DNA from 2 places in the Paenibacillus sp. FSL H8-0261 genome. Region 2 is predicted to be linked to the other one. Evidence: predicted binding sites of a transcription regulator. Region 2 holds the regulator's gene; the other holds the start of a gene.
What was found. Region 2 encodes Rex, which represses fermentation and respiration genes when NADH is low (regulators of the CRP and FNR family bind a similar motif). Its sites were predicted from a motif close to TTGTGAAATATTTCACAA; they were not measured.

Region 1 (11,374 bases), 2.6 Mb from region 2:
GAAACAATGGATTCTGCTGGGCATCTTCATCCTTTTCTTCTTTCTCTATGTAGGTACGGAGATGAGTCTGGTCAACTTTATGCCCGCCATCTTTATCGCCAAGCTAGGGATGACAGAATCTGCGGCGGCGCTGACAGTCACTTTCTTTTGGCTAGCTATGTCTACGGGAAGATTGTTTGCTGGAGTGATTGCAGAGAAAATTTCTTACCGTGTATACATTTTAAGTAGCTGTTTAATGACCTTGTTACTGCTGGCTCTTTTTCCGTTCACAGATAATCGATTAGCTGCATTCATCGTAATTATGCTACTTGGGCTATTTATGTCCGGTATTTTCTCCATAGCTCTAGTCTTCTCCAGCAAGATGCTGCCAGGAGCCGAAGAATCAACACCCAGCATAATGATCGCTGCTGGAGGTGTCGGTGGAGCTCTGCTGCCCCTATTTATGGGCTGGTCTATGGACCATCTAAAAGCGGCACAAACTGCTGGGTTACTTGCCGGTTTTGCCGCCTTCTTGTTCTTGCTGAGCATTGCCGCATGGAGATTCCAATCCAGACAAGCAGTGCAAAGAAAGAGTTCCAGTATTTAGAATGTTAAAATGGTATCAACCTAATCCTTTTAGGGTAATGTCATCTATAAGCATATTCTGAGCACAAGGATGGACGATGAATGGATAAGCTTTCAACTGAGCCTTTATTACATACTGCGCTTATGCAGTTTATTTTTCCCTTTTCAATAAAAAAGGGCGATTCTAAGAAGCTTATCCAACAATTGCAGGATGATGGCTTCACACGTTTTTTTCTGGATAATAAAGAATTAGAAAATGCCTATTACGGAGAAGGCCACTGTGTTTCCCATGAACGGATGGAGCGCACCTATTTACCGTTTGCTGCACACATTCTTTTTCCACGCAAGAAGGATGAAGACTCTTTCCGCCGCTTTTCCAGAGTCAATAATCTGGACTGTATTCTAGAGATTCCTCAGCAGTCTATATTTTTTAAAATTCTCTCGACGGATATATTCATATGTCCTTTTCAGCTTGGATTTGTGACGATACGTGTCCAGCTTGAGGGGGATTCGATTCCCTTTAGTAATGCACTGGAATTCGCGGACCGCTTCCGGACGCTTGAGAATACCTTCGTACAGGATGACTACACCTATATCCATTGCGGAGAACAGACCTATGAGATGGTAGAGGATTTTGTCTTCCGAAATCTGGTGGATGGACTGGAGCCTTTTCTGGATCACTCGGATATTAATGGGGCTTATTTCGAGACCCTTCCCTTTTTCGTAGATGAAAGAATGCAGGTGCAAGCCTTTTATGGCTTTCAGAGTGAAGGGGATTCTGATGAGATTAGTATAAATATACGCTATCGCGCCTCTCAGCTTGATGGAATTGATCTGAACGGGAAGCCCTATGCCAGTGCCAGCGATCCAGCGTATATTGCGAACTACTGTCATGAGCATTCCTATAATCGATGGGGCCCAGACTCGTATTATATGATGAATGAGCAGACCTTTTGCTGTCTAACCCGAGCTGAACCAAAGATCGCCGTTAGCCTCGCCAACCAGATGTACGGGCAATATTATTACGGATTTCTACTCAATATTTTCCACAAAATCGTTCTGCTAAAGCTGGCAAATATGCATTCCCGACTACGCATAAACCACGATTATGATGAGATCGATAATTTAATCTACTCGATTAATAAATTCTCGGCAAAGTTCTATTTCTTGGAGCTGATTTCACAGTCGCAAGGACGGGAGATTTTTCTTCAGCTGCGTAAAGTATACGGGAACGACGCTCTGTTCGAGGAAGTAAAAGAAACCTTGACTGACCTTTTTCAGTATCAAGATAAGTTCCAGTCGAAGCGCCGGGATAATCTGCTGATGATCCTCACTGTATTTACGGTGGTAAGTGGGATTTATGGCATGAATCAAGTCATTGACGATCTGGATGGAAAGATTCAATGGAGTAAGATGGTTAGCTATTCCCCCTTTGAGTTTCTTGCTCTTTTCGTGATTATGAGCGGGATAATGATCAGTGTTGTCCTTACGCTAGGTGCTCTGGTTACTGAGCTTAAGCGGCGTCATCGCAAGAAACATAAAGATCTGGATTAATGAAAACGGACGGAGAGATTTGAAAAATTTAGGAGCGTGCTACTAGACATTCCGAGAACAGCCGTCTATAATACACCGTATGCAAGCATAAACGCCTTCAGCGTCCTTATAAAGACGATTAGCGTTTAAGCGAGAAATACCCGTTAACTTCATAGAACCAGGGGTGCTGGAATTGGCCGGCTGAGATTGTATCCCACAAGATACTGACCCTTATACCTGATCTGGATAATGCCAGCGTAGGAATCGCCAATTGGTTTTGGTCCCTGTGACCTTTACTAACCTTGCGCCAAGCCAGCGTCCCGATCACTCGGGGCGCTTTTTTTGTGTAGATCACAAAAGATGTAGAAGAAATGTACATACTACACTTTATGGTTCATGTTGGATGACGGGATCTGGCAACCTTAAAGGAGAGAAGAAGACATGCAACTCAAAAAAGCACTTATGCTTAGCCTCACCTGTATGCTCATTCTTGCGATTGCCGGATGCGGCAGCAACAATGGGAATACAGCCGGAAACAAAGGAAATGCTGCGGATTCGAATGCAGCGACCGGATCAAATGCTCCGAAAGAGCTTACCAAAGTTAAGGTTGCACTGGATTGGACACCGAATACGAACCACACCGGTCTATACGTAGCCAAGGATCTTGGTTATTACGCGGAAGAAGGTCTGGATGTAGAAATCGTTCAACCTGGCGCAGCGGGTTCTGATACTATGGTTACCTCTGGCGAAGCCGCTTTTGGGATCAGCGCTCAGGAAGGATTGACTCTAGCCCGTCTACAAGGCGTTCCCCTTGTCTCGATTGCAGCCATTATTCAGCATAATACTTCGGGATTCGCCGCTCCAGTGGATCGCAAGATTAAATCACCAAAAGATTTTGAGGGTAAAACTTACGGAGGTTGGGGCTCTCCCGCTGAGGAAGCAGCCATGAAGGCGATCATGGACCCTGTTGGTGGCGATGTGAAAAAGGTGAAGCTAATCAGTATTGGTGAAGCTGACTATTTTACTGCAGTCAAACGTGACATTGATTTCGCTTGGATCTTCTACGCTTGGACCGGTATTGAAGCCGAACTGCGTGGTGAGCCTCTGGATATGCTCTACTTGAAGGATTATGCGCCTCAGCTCGATTATTACACCCCTGTGCTGACCACGAGTGAGAAACAGATTTCTGAGAATCCAGATTTGGTGAAGGCTTTCCTGAAAGCCACATCGAAGGGTTATCAATATGCGATTGATCATCCAGAAGAGGCTGCCGCTACATTATCCAAGGCTGTGCCTGACCTTGATGCCGAGCTTGTCCTAGCTAGCCAAAAATGGCTTAGCCCGAAATATAAGGACGACGCCCCACGCTGGGGAGAGCAAAAAACCGAGGTCTGGCAGAATTACGGCGACTGGATGTATGATTTGAAGCTGCTGGACAAACCGCTGGATGCAGCTAGTGCATTCACGAATGATTTTTTACCGGCGGAGTAAATAACAATTATAAATGAATCACTTCGTTATCAAAGTTGGATTTTTGAACTTACCTATTTCAATGAGAGTTCAAAAAGTCAGCTTTCAGAACCAAGAAGGTTGGACGTTACTTGAGGAAGGAGGAACGGAGCGTAGTGATGTGCTACGTGAGTACCGGACTTCCCAAGTTCGTTCAAGATTCGACGCCGAATCTGCTTCCTGAATTACATCGTTATCAAAGTTGGCTTTTTGAACTTACCTATACAATTTGAGAGGATTGATTATTGTGGCTAATACATTATTAAGCATTCAAGTAATTCCTAAGACTCCAAACAATGAGGACTCCATCCCATACGTAGATAAAGCGATTGAAGTTATTCAAAAATCCGGCGTTAAACATCAGGTGAATCCACTGGAAACTACTATGGAAGGTGAACTGAGCGAGCTCCTGGAGGTTGTACGTCAAATGCAGGAGGCGCTGATCGAAGCAGGTAGTCCAAGCGTGATCTCCCAAATCAAAATCGCTCATAACCCTAACGGAATCAGCATGGATAAATTGACGGAGAAATATCGGCCGTGAGATCGACCTGGAAGCTAATATGGCCGCCCCTTGTGGCGGTCGTCTTCTTTTTAACCGTATGGCAGTTATCTGTTTCTCTATTCCATATCGAATCCTGGATTCTGCCGAGTCCTGCTGATATTGCTCGCGAATCCACCAGTAATGCCTCAGGTCTCTGGGCTCATACGATGGCTACGCTCCGACTCACATTAATCGGTTTTCCTATTGGTACAGGTGTAGGCTTGATCGTCGCTCTACTTTTGCATCTTTTACCTTGGGCTAGACGGGCTTTTTATCCACTCATTATTCTGAGTCAAAATGTTCCCTCTATCGCACTCGGACCACTGCTTATCATCTGGTTTGGCTTCGGTCTTTTGCCCAAAATCGTGCTGATTACACTGGTATGCTTCTTCCCGGTAGCTGTCGCTGCAATGGGCGGCTTGTCTCAAAGTGATCAGGTCATGATGAATTATATGAAAATGGCGGGCGCAAGCAAGTGGCAAATCTTCACCAAGCTGGAGCTTCCGTCTTCTATCCCGGCACTATTTTCCGGTGTGAAAATATCAGCTACCTATGCGGTTATGGGAGCCGTGGTCGCTGAGTGGATTGGCGCGGATAAAGGGATTGGCTATTATATGCTCCTGCAAAAATCGGCTTACCGTACAGATCGGATGTTTGTCGCTATTGTTATTATTGTGCTCCTTAGTCTTGTGCTTTTTGCGATTATCGCCTTGCTCGAAAAATGGTTAGTTCGCTGGAAACCGCGCCGTAACTCATAGAAAGGAAGATGCCTGTATGTCTCAAGCGACGCAAATAGAGCAAAGAACAACTGAAAACATAAGCTCTCCTGAAGCTCATACTGCACCACCTGCTCTTGAAGTAAGCGGCATCTCCAAGTCCTTCACCCATCGTCGCCGCGAGACGAACGTGCTTAACAACGTCTCTCTTAAGGTAGAGCAGCAAGAGTTCGTTTCGATCGTCGGTCCTTCCGGCTGCGGAAAAAGCACCTTATTCCATATGATCGGCGGACTAGTGAAGCCCGATGCAGGAACGATCCGCATGAACGGCAGAGCCGTTACGGGTCAACGTGGTGAAATCAGTTATATGCCGCAGCAGCCTGCGCTTTTTCCTTGGCGAACGATTGAAGATAATGTACTTCTAGCCGGGGAAATTAAAGGCGCTCTGCAGGATGGAGCTCGTGAAGAAGCGCGCCAGTGGCTCGCCAAGGTTGGCTTGAATGGATTCGAACAGGCTTATCCGCATATGCTGTCTGGTGGGATGCAACAGCGTGCTGCTTTTCTCAGAGCATTGCTGGCTCCGCAGGAGTTGATGCTGCTCGATGAACCTTTCAGCGCATTGGATGCACTAACTCGCAGTGAAATGCAGCGCTGGCTGCTGGAGCTGTGGGAGGAGAATCGCCGTTCCGTGCTATTCATTACCCATAACATCGAAGAAGCGTTGCTGCTCTCGAATCGTATTTATGTATTCTCGGGTCGCCCCGGCTCCATCCTACATACTGTTGATGTGCCATTTCCACGGCCACGCCGCGATGAGATTACGGATTCCCCGGAATTCCTTAAACTCAAACGCCAGCTGTCACAGTGGATGCGAGAAGAACAAGCTAAAAGCGAGAAGTAGCTTTTTGAATAGAGGTCACTCCACTCACTTTAAACGAGAGATTAAACAAAGAACCGCCCGGGCTTCAATTAGCCCAAGCGGTTCTTTTGTTTTAACCAGAATAGCAGTTAAATCTTATTGTGCTTGTACAAACTCAGCAGATTTAATCCCTGCTTGACGGCCGAAAATAATGATTTCAGCTACAGAGTTACCACCGATCCGGTTTTGACCGTGCAATCCACCTGTAACTTCACCAGCCGCATACAGGCCAGGAATAGCAGCGCCGTCTTTATTTAATACTTCTGTGTTCGTATTGATCTTCACACCGCCCATGGTGTAATGAATCCCTGGGGCGATCTTAATAGCGTAGTAAGGACCCGCGGATAAATCGTTGTCCATCCCTGTTGTTCTGCCGAATTCAGCATCGTTCTTGTTCTTTACCGCGCTGTTCCAAGTATCAAGTGTCGCTTTTAGCTTATCGGCTGGAACACCGATTTCTTTCGCCAATGCTTCGATGGTATCCGCTTGGATCACGAAGCCCATTTTGTCATATTGTTCAATTGCTTTCACGCGTGATTTGACGCCGGAATCAAAGACAAGCGTTGCCGCTTTTTCAGGAAGTGCATTGATCGCTTCGGTAACTTTATCACGTGTAGTCAATTCGTTTACGAACCGTGTGCCTTCGCTATTCACGAGGATAGAACCTTCGCCGCGTACAGCTTCCCCGATCAGATAAGATTTTTCTTGTTGAACTGTTGGGTGAACCTGGATTTGATCCATATCAACGGTGGTTCCGCCAAGTGCCTCAATCATCTTGATGCCGTCGCCGGTACTGCCGATTTGGTTAGTCGTTACGTATCCTTCCAGATCAGGTCTAACTTTTGATATCATATCCATGTTGGATCCAAAACCACCTGTTGTTACAACAACTGCCTTCGCTGTAATGGTTTTTTCATCAGCTTGGTTAAAGAGTACTTTGACGCCGTTAGCCTTACCGTCTTTTTGAGTAATTTCTTTAACATCCGCGTTCACAAACAGTGGAATTTCTTTTTCTTGTACGTTTCTAACCAATCCTTTGACAAGGTATTGGCCTACCGCAGAGCCGTCTTCTGGACGGTGGGTGCGTTTTTCGCTCATGCCGCCTGTGATCGTAATATTGTTCAGCTTGATTCCGATCGAATCCAACCAATCGATTGCACTTGCGGAATTGTCAACGAAGAAACGAAGCATCTCTTTATCGTTCGTGTCATGGCCGCCCTTTAGTGTCTCTTCATAAAACTTATCATTGCTATCTTCAATGCTTTGCTCTTTTTGAAATTTCGTTTGGGAAGCGTTCATTCCTGAGGAGGATTTACTTGTATTCCCACCTGCAACCGGCATTTTTTCTAAAATAACAGGGTTCAAGCCTTTGGCCTTAGCTTCCAGTGCAGCAGACATTCCTGCACCACCAGCACCAACAATAACGATATCATAATTATCTTTTAATTGATCCAGTGGTGTGTAACTAGCTTCTGATGCACCTGATACGGCTTCAGCTTTATCATTTTTGGCCGTCTCATTTACCTTACTTTTGTTCTCGTTGCCATTACTATTACCTGCGCTGTTGCTATTACTGTTACCGCAGCCTGCGATTACGAGCATGACAGAGAGAATGAGAATGAGAGCAGTACTTGTTGTCTTCTTCATCTTTATAACGCCCCTTTGTGAATGTTTTCACATTAATGATAACGCAAAGATGCTGTTTTGGGAAGTTTTTTATGTAATTAGTTATGGTTACTGTTACATTTCCATGAATATTTTCATTTAAATTTTCATAAAAATTCTTAATTTCAATATTTCCTCAGCTTACTACTCAAAAAAAGCCACCCTTTCCAGGGCGGCCATCTGCCTTATTTCCTAATCATAGCTCGATACACGAATTTAGGAAGAACTGCTTGCCTGCGCCAGCGCGACTTTTGTCCTTTGGCCACAGGTGCGAATAAGAGTCGATGCAGCCACTCCAAATTGAGCTTCTTCCATATCGCAGGGGCTGGAGTCACTTTTCCCGCTATAACATCCAAGCTTCCCCCCACGCCAAACACAACCTTAACCTGAGAAAGCGCCTGTTTATGCTTATAAACCCACTTGTCAGAGTATGGAGCCCCCATCGCGACAATCAGGAAATCTGGCTGTGCGTGCTGAATCTCTGCCACAATGGCCGGTTCCTCTTCTTTAGCAAGAAAACCATTATGTCTTCCGGCAATTTTCACATTCGGATATAGCTCTGTAATCTTTTCGACCGCTTTACAGCTGGTATGCTCATCCGTGCCTAAGAAATAAAAGCTCCAGCCCAGCTTATTCCCTTGTGCGAGCAGCTCAAGAAGTAGTTCATACCCCGTAACTCGTTCAGCTATAGGGTCACCTTTTCTTCTCGATGCCAGCACAATGCCAATCCCATCAGGAGTAATCAAATCTGCCTCATGGAGTATGGTTCGAAGCAGCTCATCCGATTGGCTTGTTATCGTAATTTCCGGGTTCGCCGTAATCAAATGAAATAGCTTCGGTTCTCCGGATTGAATATGTTTTGTTAGATGAAGTGTTGTCTCGTTTAGTGTTAGTTTTGAAAAAGGAACGCCTAATATAGAGACTGTCCCAGCCATTTAATCACCTCTTACTGAAAAGTTCATTCCAGTATACCTTACCGTAATCAAGAAGGATAGTCAGCGTCATTACTCCGTTTATTCCTCCAAAAACTTCCACCACTCTATTAACCAAGGTTCATCGATCCCCCGCAGGCGGAATTCCTCCAAAAGTATCTTTCGAAATTGTTTTTCCATTTTGACAAAATTATTGTCCTCCTGGTACATGGGAGCAAAGGATTCATCCTCTCTAAGATAACTCCAAAAATCGCCTGCACACTCCAAAATCTTTCGACCTGCGACCGTTTGCTGCGCTACGGGAACAAGCCATTTGTCATAGGGATACGGATAACCTTCAATAGTGATTGCACAGCGTAAAGCCTCTTTATAAAGGGAAACCGCTAAGAACAAGATTGGAAAGGCGTCGCCACGAACTACAGGATTATCTAGACTTCTGGCATAGCTTCTTAGCTGTATGTATGAATTCTTACGAATTTTCATTAGTACTTCAGGTTGGAGTGGAACATAGGAATGGAAAAGTGACTTCAGATCCAGCAGATCGTAGTAAATATAGGACACTGATGCATTCCACAGCCATTCCATATCCCCGCTCATTAAAGCTTCTTTGATATCAGATATTTTATGGAGTGTATAATGCCCTGTCTTCCCACTCGGAAGCCTTAAATCCATAAAAAAACTACTGTGCTCCGGAATCAGCCCTTTTTCCTCGAACCGATGATTAATACTGTTGTAAGACTCATCCTCACAAATAATGATTATATCTACATCCGACTGCCCATCTACCACCCCGAGTGCGGTCGATCCATCTAGGATAATGCTTACCCTCTGACGATCTTCTTGCAATAACGGATGATTCAGGATCTCTTGCGTAATGAACTTTCCAATCTCCTCTAGTAATTCGCGATGAAGTAGCAACTTATCAGGTGTTAGTAAAATATCCGACAATACTGATTTCATCATCATATCCATTAGCCTCCAATCGATCTCAACCCCACTATTAATATAGCGCTTACATTTAATCTCAAATGTAGATTCGGGAATATTATTCTACACTCCGAAGATACATCTTGCAACGATATATGTAGTACCCTTTTGCCTAAGCCTAAATATAATGAAGTATCTATTTACTTGAAAAGGGGTATAAGCATGGCGCAGCCAAAAGTGATTGCTACAGTCCGCTCTGCCGGACCGATCGGAGATATCGAAGTAAATGTCAGCACAAATAGGGTATACTTTGTTAACCCAGACACTGAGGCTGGAACTATCGGGGTACTCGATGGCATAACGAATCGAATTATCGCACGCATCAATGTTGGAAGACTGCCAACACAGCTTGGGATTAACCCCCAAACTAACCGAATCTATGTAACAAATTTTCGTGACGATACGGTTTCTGTTATTAACGGGCGGACAAACCAGGCGATAAAGACTGTGAAAGTGGGCCGCATGCCTGATAATATCGGAGTAAATGTTCGAAAAAATTTGATTTATGTAACTAGCATAGCAGGAATTATATTCGTCATCGATGGGAAAACAAACCAGATCAAAACGAAGATTGAAGTCGGCGGTCGCCCTTCCAGAATCGTTATTAATGAGCTTACAAATCGTATATATGTGACCAATACAATAAAAAATTCCGTCTCCGTCATTAATGGAAATACACAGGCTATCATTGCCACCATAAAAGTCGGTAATAACCCTGTGATACCACCCGCACTTAATGTAATCACAGGCCGCATTTATGTCGCTAATAACTTAAGTCGGTTTCTCTCGGTAATCAACGGCCGCAACAATAAATTGCTGCAAAATGTACAGCTAGGGCGTCTGCAAAGTGAGGTCGTTATCAATCCGCTGACAAACCGTATCTATGTCTCAAGTGCACAAGTTGAAGGTAAAGGAAAGCTATTCGTCATCAATGGAAGTAACAACAAAATCATCACTACAAAGGTTCTGCCTACCTCCTCCAACATAACCATTAATCCGAATACAAATCATTTGTTTGTTGGTAATTTCGATAAGAACCACATGTCCGTTTATAACGCCACCACGTTTAAAAGGCTCGTAAGATTCCCTTTAGTGTCAGGCAGTACTGTGCTAAACCCAGTCACCAATAGAGTTTATGTTGGAGGAAATGATTCCATCACAGTCATTCAGGATGTATCAGAACTTATATTTTAAAAAGGCGCCCACCATTAGGTGGGCGCCTTTCTATATAACAAATCTCGTAGAACTAATGCGTTGTAACTTGCTTAGCAGCTACTTTCTTTGCAGTCACTTTCTCTTCTGCCGTTTCCTTAGGCTGTACACCTCTTTTAATAAAGAAGGCTAGAATAAATGCAATAATCGCTACGCCTACAGATACCAAGAATGCATCGTTAATTCCTTCAATAGTAGCTTTCGCAATGACTTGATTTTGTATACCAAGCAATTGGTCTGCCGAAGGTTTAGCCGTTAATTTACTTACAGCATCAGCGACCATATCTTTCACATGTGAAGTGGTACTGTTAGACATAATGGTTACGAGCAGTGCCCCACCTATCGCCCCTGATACTTGCTGAATCGTACTGTTCATAGCTGTACCATGCGGCGTATATTTGGCTGGGATAGAATTCAAACCATTGGTCATAACTGGCATCATCACCATAGAGATCCCGAACATTCTCACCGAATATAGAATCATGAGTGTCGAATATTTAGTAGTTTCAGTCAGATCACTAAAGAAATACGTACTAATCACTACAATCGCTAGACCAATTAGCGCTAATACCTTACCGCCGAATTTATCGAACAATTTACCTGTGATTGGAGACATAACACCCATAATTAACGCACCAGGCAACATTAGAAGTCCCGAATCCAGTGGTGAAATCCCTCTAATATTTTGCAGGTAAATCGGCATTAGCATCATCGCTGAGAACATTGCCATATTCAGTGTAATCGAAATCGCTGAGGATAAAGCGAACATCGGATATTTGTACACTCTGAAGTTAAG
Region 2 (11,374 bases):
ATCTTCAGCCATTTTGACATCGCGTAATACAGAATAAGTAATTTTGTAAATTTGCTGACTGTATGTATTTACAAATTGACGGAACGCATCCTCGTTACCTTGGCAAATCCGCTGGATTAATACCTCTTCTTCAATGACTCTCCCCTCCTTCCCACAGCAATAGACGCGCCCGATAACAACTACCCCTGCATTTTTTTATAAAAATATTAAAAAGAACCGCACTGACTTTAGCGATGGGCTAAAGCAGTGCGGTTCTCTCCTAATCTATCTATCTTCCGCCATTGCGGAATTTTTGTGTATAGTTCTTTACATCCTGAGCGTTCTTGACCCGGTTGCGGGCCCATTCCAGCAATATTCGATCAATATAACGGAAATGAACCTTTCCTGCAAATACAGATTCCTTCAGCGCTAACAGAATCAGCTCCTCGGGATACCGGTCTTGATCCACCCAACTGGATATCGTCTCACACTCCATTGGAGATAGCGGACGTCCGAATTCCTTTTCGAAAATACTGAATAGATTTCGGCTTTCCTCTTCAGCCCCGAGTTGAGAAGGAGATAAGGGGGGCTTTGCGCCGAATCCACCCCCTGAAGCAGCCCGCGGTGCCGACGTTGCATAGCCACCTACGTGCTTATCTTGCTCATGCTCTTGTACAACTGTCGCTAGATAAGCACCAAGCTTTCCGTATAACCCTGAGAAATTGTAGCGTTCATAATGGATGTCTCTTAGCTCATCGTTGTCTCCATCGATGCTAATAAAACCTTCCTTCATAAGCTTCTGTAACTCTCCTGCTAGTACAGATATGCTACGGCCAGTTACAACCTGAAGCTCCTCAAGAGAAGGGAAGTCAATCCCTTCCACCTGCCTGAAAGAAAGCAGATGTATCAGCAGCATAGCTTCACTTCCGCTTAAATTCAGCTTCCGGTAATACTTCAGTAATGCGTAAGGTATGACGGCCATTCCGTTCTCCAGACCGAAGGAGACGCCTTCGCCCCAGGTACTCCATCCTTTGCCGTCCATGAACGTCCCCCTTCAAATATAAGAACTTATGGGTAGAGACGGTACAGTGTACGTGGGAAAGGAATAGTCTCACGTACATGGTCAAGGCCACAGATCCAAGCTACAGTACGCTCAAGTCCAAGTCCAAAACCAGAGTGAGGTACAGATCCGTAAGTACGCAGATCCATGTACCATTTGTAAGAGTCCATCGAAAGATTATGCTCTTTGTAACGCTCTTCAAGCAGCGCAGGATCATCGATCCGCTGTGAACCACCAATAATCTCTCCGTAGCCTTCTGGAGCGATCATATCCGCACACAGTACGACTTCCGGACGGTTTGGATCTGGCTTCATATAGAACGCTTTGAAAGAAGCAGGATAATGAGTAATAAATACAGGTTTATCGTATGCTTCTGCGATTGCTGTTTCATGAGGTGCACCGAAATCATCACCCCAAGCAATATCTTCAAAGCCTTTATCGTTCAAGAACTTGATCGCATCGTCATAAGTAATGCGTGGGAATGGTGCTTTGATATTCTCCAGCTTGGAAATATCGCGACCTACCGCTTCCAACTCCGCACGGCAATTCTTCAATACAGATTGCACTACGAAGCTAATAAATTCTTCCTGAACCTTCAAGCTTTCTTCGTGATCTGTAAAGGCCATTTCTGGCTCGATCATCCAGAACTCAATTAAGTGGCGACGAGTCTTAGATTTCTCTGCACGGAAAGTTGGTCCAAAGGAATATACACGGCCTAGTGCCATTGCCGCAGCTTCCATATACAACTGTCCGCTTTGTGTTAGATAGGCGTCCTCATCGAAGTACTTCGTGTGGAACAAGTTAGTAGTTCCTTCTGCTGACGTTGGCGTCAGAATCGGAGGATCCACCTTTGTAAATCCACTCTCGTTGAAGAACTGTTGGATTGCACGAATAATTTCCGCACGAATTACCAGAACAGCCCGCTGCTTCGAGGCACGCAGCCAGAGGTGACGGTGATCCATCAAGAAATCTACGCCATGCTCTTTCGGAGTAATTGGATAATTCTCTGTAAGATGCAGAACTTCAATTCCAGTTACAGTCATTTCAAAACCAGATTGACTGCGAGGTTCCTCGCGGATAATTCCGGTCACATACAAAGAGCTTTCCTGTGTGAGGCTCTTAGCTGCATCCCATACCTCTTCAGGCACTTCTGATTTCACTACAACTCCCTGAATATAACCTGTACCATCGCGAAGCTGGAGGAACTGAATTTTACCACTGGAGCGCTTGTTGTTTACCCAACAACCGATAACAACACTCTCTCCAACATGTTCATTCACGTTCTTAATTACACTCTTGTTAGCCATGCCTTCAATCTCTCCTCTAATTTAGCCGTTAATTCCTTGCACAATACGGTGTGTATCACGTGCAATGACAAGTTCTTCGTTTGTCGGAACTACTAGCACTTGTACCTTGGAATCTTCCGTAGAGATACGACGTGGATCGCCGGAACGAACTTTGTTAGCTTCAGCATCCAACTCAATACCCAGGAACGTAAGGTTATTTAGCAGTTTCTCACGAAGCAATGAAGCATTTTCACCAACACCGGCAGTAAATACGATCGCATCTACACCGTTCATGGCAGCCGTATATGAACCGATATACTTGCGCAAGCGGTACTCATACATTTCAAAAGCTAGTGTGGAATTAGGCTCACCTTTTTCCATACCATCAATAATATCGCGCATGTCACTGCTTACGCCCGAAATTGCTAAGAGACCACTATGTTTATTCAACATGGAGTTAACTTCGCCTACGGACAATTCTTCCTTGTTCATCACATAAGGGACAATTGCTGGGTCAAGATCACCACTACGAGTACCCATCATCAAACCTTCCAGAGGGGTCATACCCATGGAAGTATCCACGGACACTCCACCTTGAACTGCAGTTACACTACCGCCGTTACCGATATGACAAGTAATGATCTTCAGATCTTCCAGCGGACGCTCCAAGTACTCCGCAGCAGCCTTGCTTACGAAGTCGTGTGATGTACCGTGTGCGCCATAACGACGAACTTTATATTTATTGTACAATACTCTAGGAATAGCGTACATATAAGCTTTTTCAGGCATGGTTTGGTGGAATGCAGTATCGAATACAACAACCTGCGGTACACCTGGCATATTTACTTCAGAAGCCGTAATCCCCATCATTGCTGCTGGGTTATGCAGTGGTGCAAGGTCAAACAATTGACGAATTTTCGTTTTTGCGTCAGCATCCACAAGTGCGGAGGATTTGAAGAACTCTCCACCATGCACTACGCGGTGACCTACAGCATCAATTTCTTTAATAGATTCAATTACACCATGCTCTTTGTCTGTAAGACAAGCAAGGACTTTGCGGATCGCAGTATTATGTTCCAGAATTTCACTTACTTCTGTCACTTCCGCTTTGCCAGTAGGTTTATGATTCAGAATGGAGGAATCCATCCCGATACGTTCAACCAAACCCTTAGCCAAAACCGATTCATCGGTCATGTTATACAGCTGATATTTCAAAGAAGAACTACCTGAGTTAATAACTAAAATATTCATACACGGTCACCATCCTTGTCGTACTTGAAGAAGCCTTCTCCTGATTTCATACCCAGTTGTCCTGCACGTACCATCTTCTTAAGAATTGTAGAAGGACGGTATTTCAGTTCTCCGTATTCACGGAACATATTTTCGAGTGCCGCAAGTACCGAATCCAGGCCAAATCTGTCAGCCATTTCAAGCGGTCCATATTGGAATTGATAACCAATACGCATAGCATCGTCAATATCCTGTGCGGAGGCAACGCCTTCTTGCAGCACATGCATAGCTTCATTGATAAACAAGCAAATGAGGCGTGATGTTACAAATCCTGGGGATTCATAAATCATTACACCTTTTTTCTCAACAATCTCATCAACAAAGGATTTTGTATCTTCAAAAGTAGCATCTGAAGTTTTCAGACCACGTACGATTTCTACAAGATCCACTTTAGCTACAGGATATATGAAATGCATTCCGATCACGCGTTCCGGATACATCGTAGAACTTGCAAGTTCAGTCAAGCTAAGTGTTGATGTATTGCTGGCAAGAATAATGTGGTTCGGGCATACTTGATCCAATTGATTCAAAATCTTTTTCTTTTCTTCCAAATCCTCAACAATGGTTTCGATAACCATGTCACAAGAGCTGAGCTCCGCGAAATGTGTCACTTTTTGAATGCGGCTAAGAATCAGCTTCTTCTCAGCTTGAGTGATCGCCCATTTCTCCAGTTGCTTATCTAGACTTGTCTCGATCATTTCGTAAGAGTAGTCCAGTTTCTCCGCGGTTTTCTCCACTAGTAATACATCCAGGCCTTTGGCTGCTAACATTTCAGCAATACCTTGTCCCATTGTGCCACCGCCGATGACACCTATTTTTTTGAAATTCATAAAAAAGTCTCCATCCTTTCAGGTATCTATACTTTTGTATTGTACCTTGTCTGTCGCAAAAATTTATAAAGCCCGACATATAATGATATCTTAGCATGCCTGAAAAGTAAAAAAAAATAACCAGCATAAATATTTATGCTGGTAAAAGGACGCTGTCACGAAATTGACATCGAAATTGCTCTCCAGAGAGTACTTCTTCCTTCATTAAAATGTCAAGAGAGTAATCAAATACATTTCGTTGCTTTTCAAGGTGCTCACGAGTGCGTGTCATCAACTCATCCAATATCTTACTATTTTCCTTCATAAGCTCTTCAGTGGTAACCATTTCCAGCTTAGCGATACCCAGCGAAGTTAAACCTGACTTCATCATCGTTTCCACAATATTCAGCGCCTGATCGAAATCACCGCGTGAACCTGTGCTTCGTCCACCATAATACATTTCTTCAGCAGCTGCTCCACCAAGTGCAATCATAATCTGATCTTCGAGATAATCTTTGGTGTACAAATACTGCTCTTGCTGAGGATTATGTCGCACATAACCAAGGGCTTGCCCACGCGGAGTCAGCGTAACCTGACTAACGCTTCCGGGACGTAGGAGCTCTGCCATGATGGCATGTCCCAATTCATGAATGGCGACTCTCTTTTTCTCTTCATGATTTGTTTCTCTATCCGTTTTTTCACCCATCATTACCTTGTCAATCGCCATCGACAGATGCCGCTGCTCAACTTTCGTCAAGTCCTCACGCATCATATAAATCGCAGCCTCATTCATGACACTTTCAAGCTGAGCACCGGAAAAGCCATAGGCTTCTTCAGCGATTTTGTCGAGACTCACCTCTGTATGAAGAGGCTTATTCTTCGCATGCAATTCGAGAATCGATTTGCGGCCCTTTTTGTCAGGCATGTCCACTTGAATATGACGGTCGAAGCGTCCAGGACGTAGCAATGCCGAATCAAGCATTTCTTTCCGGTTTGTTGCAGCTACCAGTAGAATACGCGGAGTTTCGTTATTATAAATACCATCCATCTCAGTCAACAGCTGATTCAAGGTCTGATCATATTCACGCTGCTGGCCGCCTTCACGTTTACCGCCGATTACGTCAATTTCATCAATAAAAATAATGGCACTCTGTTTATTTTCCTTAACAGCACGGTTACGGGCATCCTTGAACAAATCGCGGATCCGGCCGGCCCCGACACCAACATACATTTCTACAAATTCACTGCCTGATGCAGCCACGAATACAGAGTTTGTATAATGGGCAGCTGCTCTGGCCATAAGGGTCTTACCTGTTCCTGGAGGGCCAGTGAGTAGAATCCCTTTCAAAGGACGAATCCCAAATTTACTGATCTCCTCATGCCGGATCAAAAAATCGAGTGCCTCACGAAGCTCTTGCTTCGCATTATCTTGGCCACCTATTTCTTCAAAAGTGAGCTTTGAAGGTCCTTCCTTCTTGCGTTTCTTTCCAGCACCAGCGTTCACCGTAAGCCCGCCACGCAAATGAGCAATTATAAGTAATGCAGTAAGCATTCCAGCTGCTATAACAATCGGGAATATATTAATACCTAAAAAGGCCATGAAAATAAACAGCACAGGAATAAATCCGAGTAAAATTTCTTTAAGGTACTTAGGCATTATTCCATACCCCCAAGGTCGCAGGTTTTCGCGGCAAAATAATAAATTTGCTTTCTTTTCCATTACTCAAGCTTACGTACACATTGTTGTCGTCGATATCAGTAGATGCTATCACATCTTTAAATTCCGTATTTTGCTGTTTCAATCTATCAAGTTCTGTAGGTATAATCGTATATTTACGGCTCTCCATGGCTTCAGCTACAGAGAACATCGCTTTATCCCAGTAATCATCCAATAGTTCACTTGAATTTTGCTCCACATCGAGTTTAAGTTTACGTCCTTCAATCACTGATTTTCCTTCTTTGGATACATACGATACTAGATCACGTAAATTCGTGCCCGGCTGCAAATCAAGTTTCAAAGTGACCTCATCGCGGTTAATACTAATATGTGAAGTATTTACTCCCTCAAATCCGGTTACAATCTTTTGGAGCGGTTCCTGTAAAGCAAACTGACGATACAAAAAGAATCCTCCGAATAATAGCATAGCCGACAGTAGAGACGTTATCAGTACAGGTACAAGACGTAATTTCAAGAAACGTCCTCCTCTCAAAGATGAAAAAATGTAAACAGAATGATCCAAAGTCATAGCTGCTAAGAGCTCATCAGAGCCTGACGTTCTACTAACACTGTTCTAATTACAAACAGTAGTATATCACAGGTGTATATACTATATTGAAAAAAAGTGTGAAGATATTTAAAATTTTATTTTTTAATTCTTTCCATTTTATTAAATTTATTGATTTAATTCGACAAAAAAGGGCTGTTACTCTTAACTAACAGGCCTTTTTTCGCATGAATCTTTAAATCCCAATATATAAAAACTACTCTTATAGTATATCACATTTCGTATACTTATAGTATATCAAATAATATGTCATCGGAACAAAAACAAGCGAACCATAAATGGTCCGCTTGTTTCTCCTATAATGCTTTTGTTTAATTTAACGGCTAGGTAAACTGTAACCTTCACCCATTCGAGCCCCATCTGAGAACCGATAAAATTGATAATAATATCGACCGCTTTGTTTATAAAAAAGCTGCCAAGCATACTCCCCGTTATATACTCCTGGCAACAACCGCTCAATGCTGATGTCCGGAAGATCGGCTTTTATAAGGCTACGTATTTTCGCTTCAGAGGTTCCTTTACTTAGTTCTTCAGCATATACTGCGTCGGTTCCTTCAGCAAACTTCCCGTCTACAGTAAAACGTACCCAAACCATCAACTCGGTCCCGGCTTCATTCTTCCCTGTTAAGACCCAGTACACCGCATTTTCATCCCACACGGATTTCTGCGCTTTGGTTACCTCTGTCAGACCAGCACTGGTTTTAGCGACATCCTTAGCGATATCTCGCTCGTTCCATTGATCTTTCATAATATAAGCATAGAACTGGATAAGTCCGAACAGAAGGAGCAGAATCAGAACTGACCCCAGGAGGATCCATTTTTTCCTTTTCTTCAAGGTACAGCTCCCTTTCTAGTAATATATCTTTTTTGATTATATAACACACCTGTGTGTTTATCCAAAGTTTCATATCCAATTCAATGATCTAATTATCAGAAACACAAAAGGCTGTAACTTTGCAATCGCAGAAAGTCACAGCCTTTCAGTTATTCGTTATGATCTTAGACTACCGTTTAAGCAGTCCATCAAATGATTCTTGTGCCTTACGACGGATTGCTTCCTCATCTAGCGTTACACATTCTCCGTGTTTTACAACCTGTTTACCATTCACCCATACATGCTCAACATCCTTGGCACTGGCAGAGTATACAGCATGAGACAACAGATCTGTGTGTGGTAGCAAATGCGGCTGGTCTATATCAATCGCGATAAAGTCCGCTTTCATGCCAACAGCGAGTCTACCCACATCATTTAAAAAGATAGACTTTGCGCCATACTCTGTAGCTATACGCAGCGCTTCCGGAGCTGGGACAGCCGTCGGATCACCACTTACACCTTTATGGATGAGGGCTGCAAGACGCATCTCTTCAAACATATCCAGGTTATTATTGCTTGCCGCACCATCTGTACCCAGTGACACCTTCACACCAGCCTTTAGAAGATCCGTAACCCGAGCCACTCCACTAGCCAGTTTCAGATTACTTCCTGGGTTATGAGACACGCCTACATCATGACGAGCCAGTATCTCGATCTCTTCATCATTCAAATGAACGCCATGTGCAACAATAGACGGACGTGTGAACATTCCAAGCTTCTCTAAATGCGCTACAGGCCGAAGTCCGTAATCCACCACATTCTGCTCCACTTCGCGTTTGGTCTCGGACATATGGGTATGCATCGGTAAATCCAAATCATGTGCCGCTTGTACAAACTTAACAAAGAAGTCCGGTGGGCAAGTATATGGGGCGTGTGGCGAGATCATCGTCGTAATTCTACCATCAGCCTTACCATGCCAATTTCGTGCAAAAGAAATCGCTTCCGCAAGCTTGTGATTTTGTACTTCCTCTGGGCATAATCCGATTACGCCTCTCATCAGTACGGAACGGATGCCTGATAATTCGACTACCTCTGCTACTCGATCCATATGATCATACATATCCAAGAAGGTTGTAGTACCACCTTTTAGCATTTCCAGTACCGACAAGGAGGTTCCCCAGTATACATCTTCTCCAGTGAATTTCGCTTCCATCGGCCACATCTTCTCTTGAAGCCACACCTGAAGTGCTAAATCATCTCCATAACCACGAAGCAATGACATTGCGGCATGGCCATGTGTGTTTACCAGACCTGGCATAAACAGCAGACGACTGCCATCAACAACTTGCACATCATCTTCCATTAAAGGTTCTTCTTTTCCTATGTAAGTGATCAAATCATCTTCAATAGTCATATATCCGCTCAGAACCGGCTCATCCGTTCCCGGAATAAGAAAACGCCCGCCCTTAATAATCGTTTTACTGCTCTTCATTTCCGCTTTCTTCCTTTCCGTCTTTCAAATAATAAGCAAGGCTTTGCAAATCCGTTGTAAAATCGGCAGCATGAACCCGGATATTCGATGGTGTTTTTAGAATCACTGGTGCAAAATTCAAAATCGCCTCAATGCCAGACTCAATGAGAATATCTGCTACATTCTGCGCTTCTGAATCAGGCACAGTAATTATCCCAATTCGAATACCTTGCTCACGAACCGTCTGACCAAGCTCCTCCATCGGTTGAACGGTAAGAGAGTTGATTTTCCGCCCTACCTTAGGTGCATAGGAGTCAAATATAGCGGTAATCTTCATAGTATCTTTCAGATAAGCATTGTAATTAGATAATGCATGTCCAAGGTTACCAGCACCTACTAAAGCCACATTCAATTGTTGATCCAGCTTCAGAATATGACGGATTTTTTCAATAAGATAAGTTACGTCATACCCGATACCTTTTCTACCAAAGTCTCCAAAATAAGCTAAATCTTTACGAATTTGAGCAGGATTTAAATCAAGTTTTTGTCCTAGTTCTTGTGAGGAAACGGTTAATATTTCACGTTTCTGGAGATCATTCAAGAAACGCAAGTACACAGGAAGTCTGCGAACAACGGCTTCTGATATTTTATCCGATTTCATAATTTACCTCCTAATTTAAGTGATATTCTGTTCAAATCCTATCGAAATATCTGCACCTCGTCTCAAGGAAGAGCGGTATTCTTATACCGCCCTTCCTTGTAGAGTGATTAATAAGATCGATGACGTTCTTTTCAAGAAACGCCTCCGTCTTCCAACCACTCCGCTATACGAGGAACCATTTGATCCGTAAGCATATGCTCCATTTTCGGGCCAGGCAACGAATAGAGGAAATACTTCCCATAGTGAGATTCGATCACCCTTGTGTCATACACAATAACAATACCCCGATCTTGCGCTGTCCGTACCAGCCTCCCAAATCCTTGCTTGAAGCGAATAACCGCCTGAGGAACAGACAACTTCATGAACGGATTCTTTTTCTGGGCTTGTAATAACTCAGACTTCGCTTCCGCTAGGGGGTGGTTTGGCGGTTGAAATGGGAGTCTCACGATGGCCAAGCATGTTAATGCTTCACCTGGAATATCTACACCCTCCCAAAAGCTGCTTGTTCCTAACAGTACAGAAGCTGCACTGTCCTGAAAACGGCGGATCAGCTTGCTACGGCTGCCCCCCTCCACGCCTTGACCTAACACCGTGATCTCTTGTGAGGCTAGAGCCTCTTTCAGAGGATCGTAAACCTGGCGTAGCATCTTGTAAGAAGTAAACAGGACAAGCATCCGCCCACGTGTTGTAATAGCTGCTTCTGCTAGTGACTGTACGAGTGTATCGACAAATCGGGCATCGCCTACACTCCCCTTCACACTTGGGAAATCCCGCGGAATAACTAACAGCGCCTGCTCCCGATACTTAAAGGGAGAAGGCAGGAGTGATGTCATCAGACGCCCCTCTTCCGCAGCTTCATTAAGTCCGAGATTATCAATCATAAACTGGAAAGATTTATCCACAGAGAGTGTCGCCGAAGTTAGTACGATACTTTTCTTCTTGTCGAAAAACAGCTCCTTAAGCTGAGTACTAACATCAACAGGAACGGCATACAGCTGTAGCGATTTACTGCGATAATTTCCATTCGCCTCCAGCCAATATACTACATTCTCATCATTTAATCCCATAAAAAACCGTACTTGCTCACGTATAGAAGCTAAATCCTTAAATAAGCCGCTAATATCGGTAACTAGGCTATCTGAGGAAGATTGACCTTCTTGATCTCGCATCTCATTAAGCATTTTATCACCTTTACGGATAATTTCGCTTAATGTCAGATTCATAGTATTCTCTAAAGCAACCAATTCATCCCAATCTTTCGGTTTACGGGTAGGAAGTAGCCGCATGACTAACTGGCCGGCTTCTCCCGCCGCTGCATCGCTGCGTTCCGGCAAGAGGCTGAATAGTTTATCACTAAGCAGATCCCAGGTTTCTTTTACGGTAAGAAGGTCCGGATAGATTCTATCGATCACTCCGCTCCATTCAGAAGCTTCCTCACTGCCTGATGACTGAAGCATTTGGCGAAGTGTAGGAAGTTGGCCATTTCGACTATCCTTATAAAGACGCGATAGTGTATGTGCCACCGTGAAATGCTTCATATGCATGCCTAAATGCTTGCCAGCCACGTCCTCCAGATGATGGGCCTCATCTATTACAAGATGTTCATAAGCCGGAAGTAGTTGATGCCCAGCCTTAACATCTGCGAAAAGTTTAGAGTGGTTCGTAATGACCACGTCTGCAATACCAGCTTCATGCTTAGCCCGATGATAATAACACTTA

Region 1: the regulator Rex is predicted to act here: its motif matches at 7,445-7,462, upstream of MHI27_RS02075 (flavocytochrome c).

The regions. Positions count from the first base shown of each region.
Region 1 covers NZ_CP150297.1:458,797-470,170, reverse strand. The annotation lists gene MHI27_RS02105 (MFS transporter) at 1-586, shown strand, start outside; gene MHI27_RS02100 (hypothetical protein) at 667-2,118, shown strand; TPP riboswitch at 2,268-2,378, shown strand; gene MHI27_RS02095 (ABC transporter substrate-binding protein) at 2,539-3,588, shown strand; gene MHI27_RS02090 (MTH1187 family thiamine-binding protein) at 3,854-4,147, shown strand; gene MHI27_RS02085 (ABC transporter permease) at 4,144-4,905, shown strand; gene MHI27_RS02080 (ABC transporter ATP-binding protein) at 4,922-5,764, shown strand; gene MHI27_RS02075 (flavocytochrome c) at 5,879-7,429, opposite strand; gene MHI27_RS02070 (WecB/TagA/CpsF family glycosyltransferase) at 7,633-8,382, opposite strand; gene MHI27_RS02065 (nucleotidyltransferase domain-containing protein) at 8,461-9,345, opposite strand; gene MHI27_RS02060 (YncE family protein) at 9,529-10,560, shown strand; gene MHI27_RS02055 (DHA2 family efflux MFS transporter permease subunit) at 10,613-11,374, opposite strand, start outside.
Region 2 covers NZ_CP150297.1:4,782,527-4,793,900, forward strand. The annotation lists gene MHI27_RS21270 (RNA polymerase sigma factor) at 1-174, opposite strand, end outside; gene MHI27_RS21275 (DnaD domain protein) at 269-1,021, opposite strand; gene asnS (asparagine--tRNA ligase) at 1,048-2,346, opposite strand; gene MHI27_RS21285 (acetate/propionate family kinase) at 2,368-3,576, opposite strand; gene MHI27_RS21290 (3-hydroxyacyl-CoA dehydrogenase family protein) at 3,573-4,445, opposite strand; gene MHI27_RS21295 (AAA family ATPase) at 4,579-6,081, opposite strand; gene MHI27_RS21300 (hypothetical protein) at 6,074-6,616, opposite strand; gene MHI27_RS21305 (DUF5590 domain-containing protein) at 7,026-7,544, opposite strand; gene MHI27_RS21310 (amidohydrolase) at 7,714-9,015, opposite strand; gene MHI27_RS21315 (redox-sensing transcriptional repressor Rex) at 9,002-9,655, opposite strand; gene dinG (ATP-dependent DNA helicase DinG) at 9,787-11,374, opposite strand, start outside.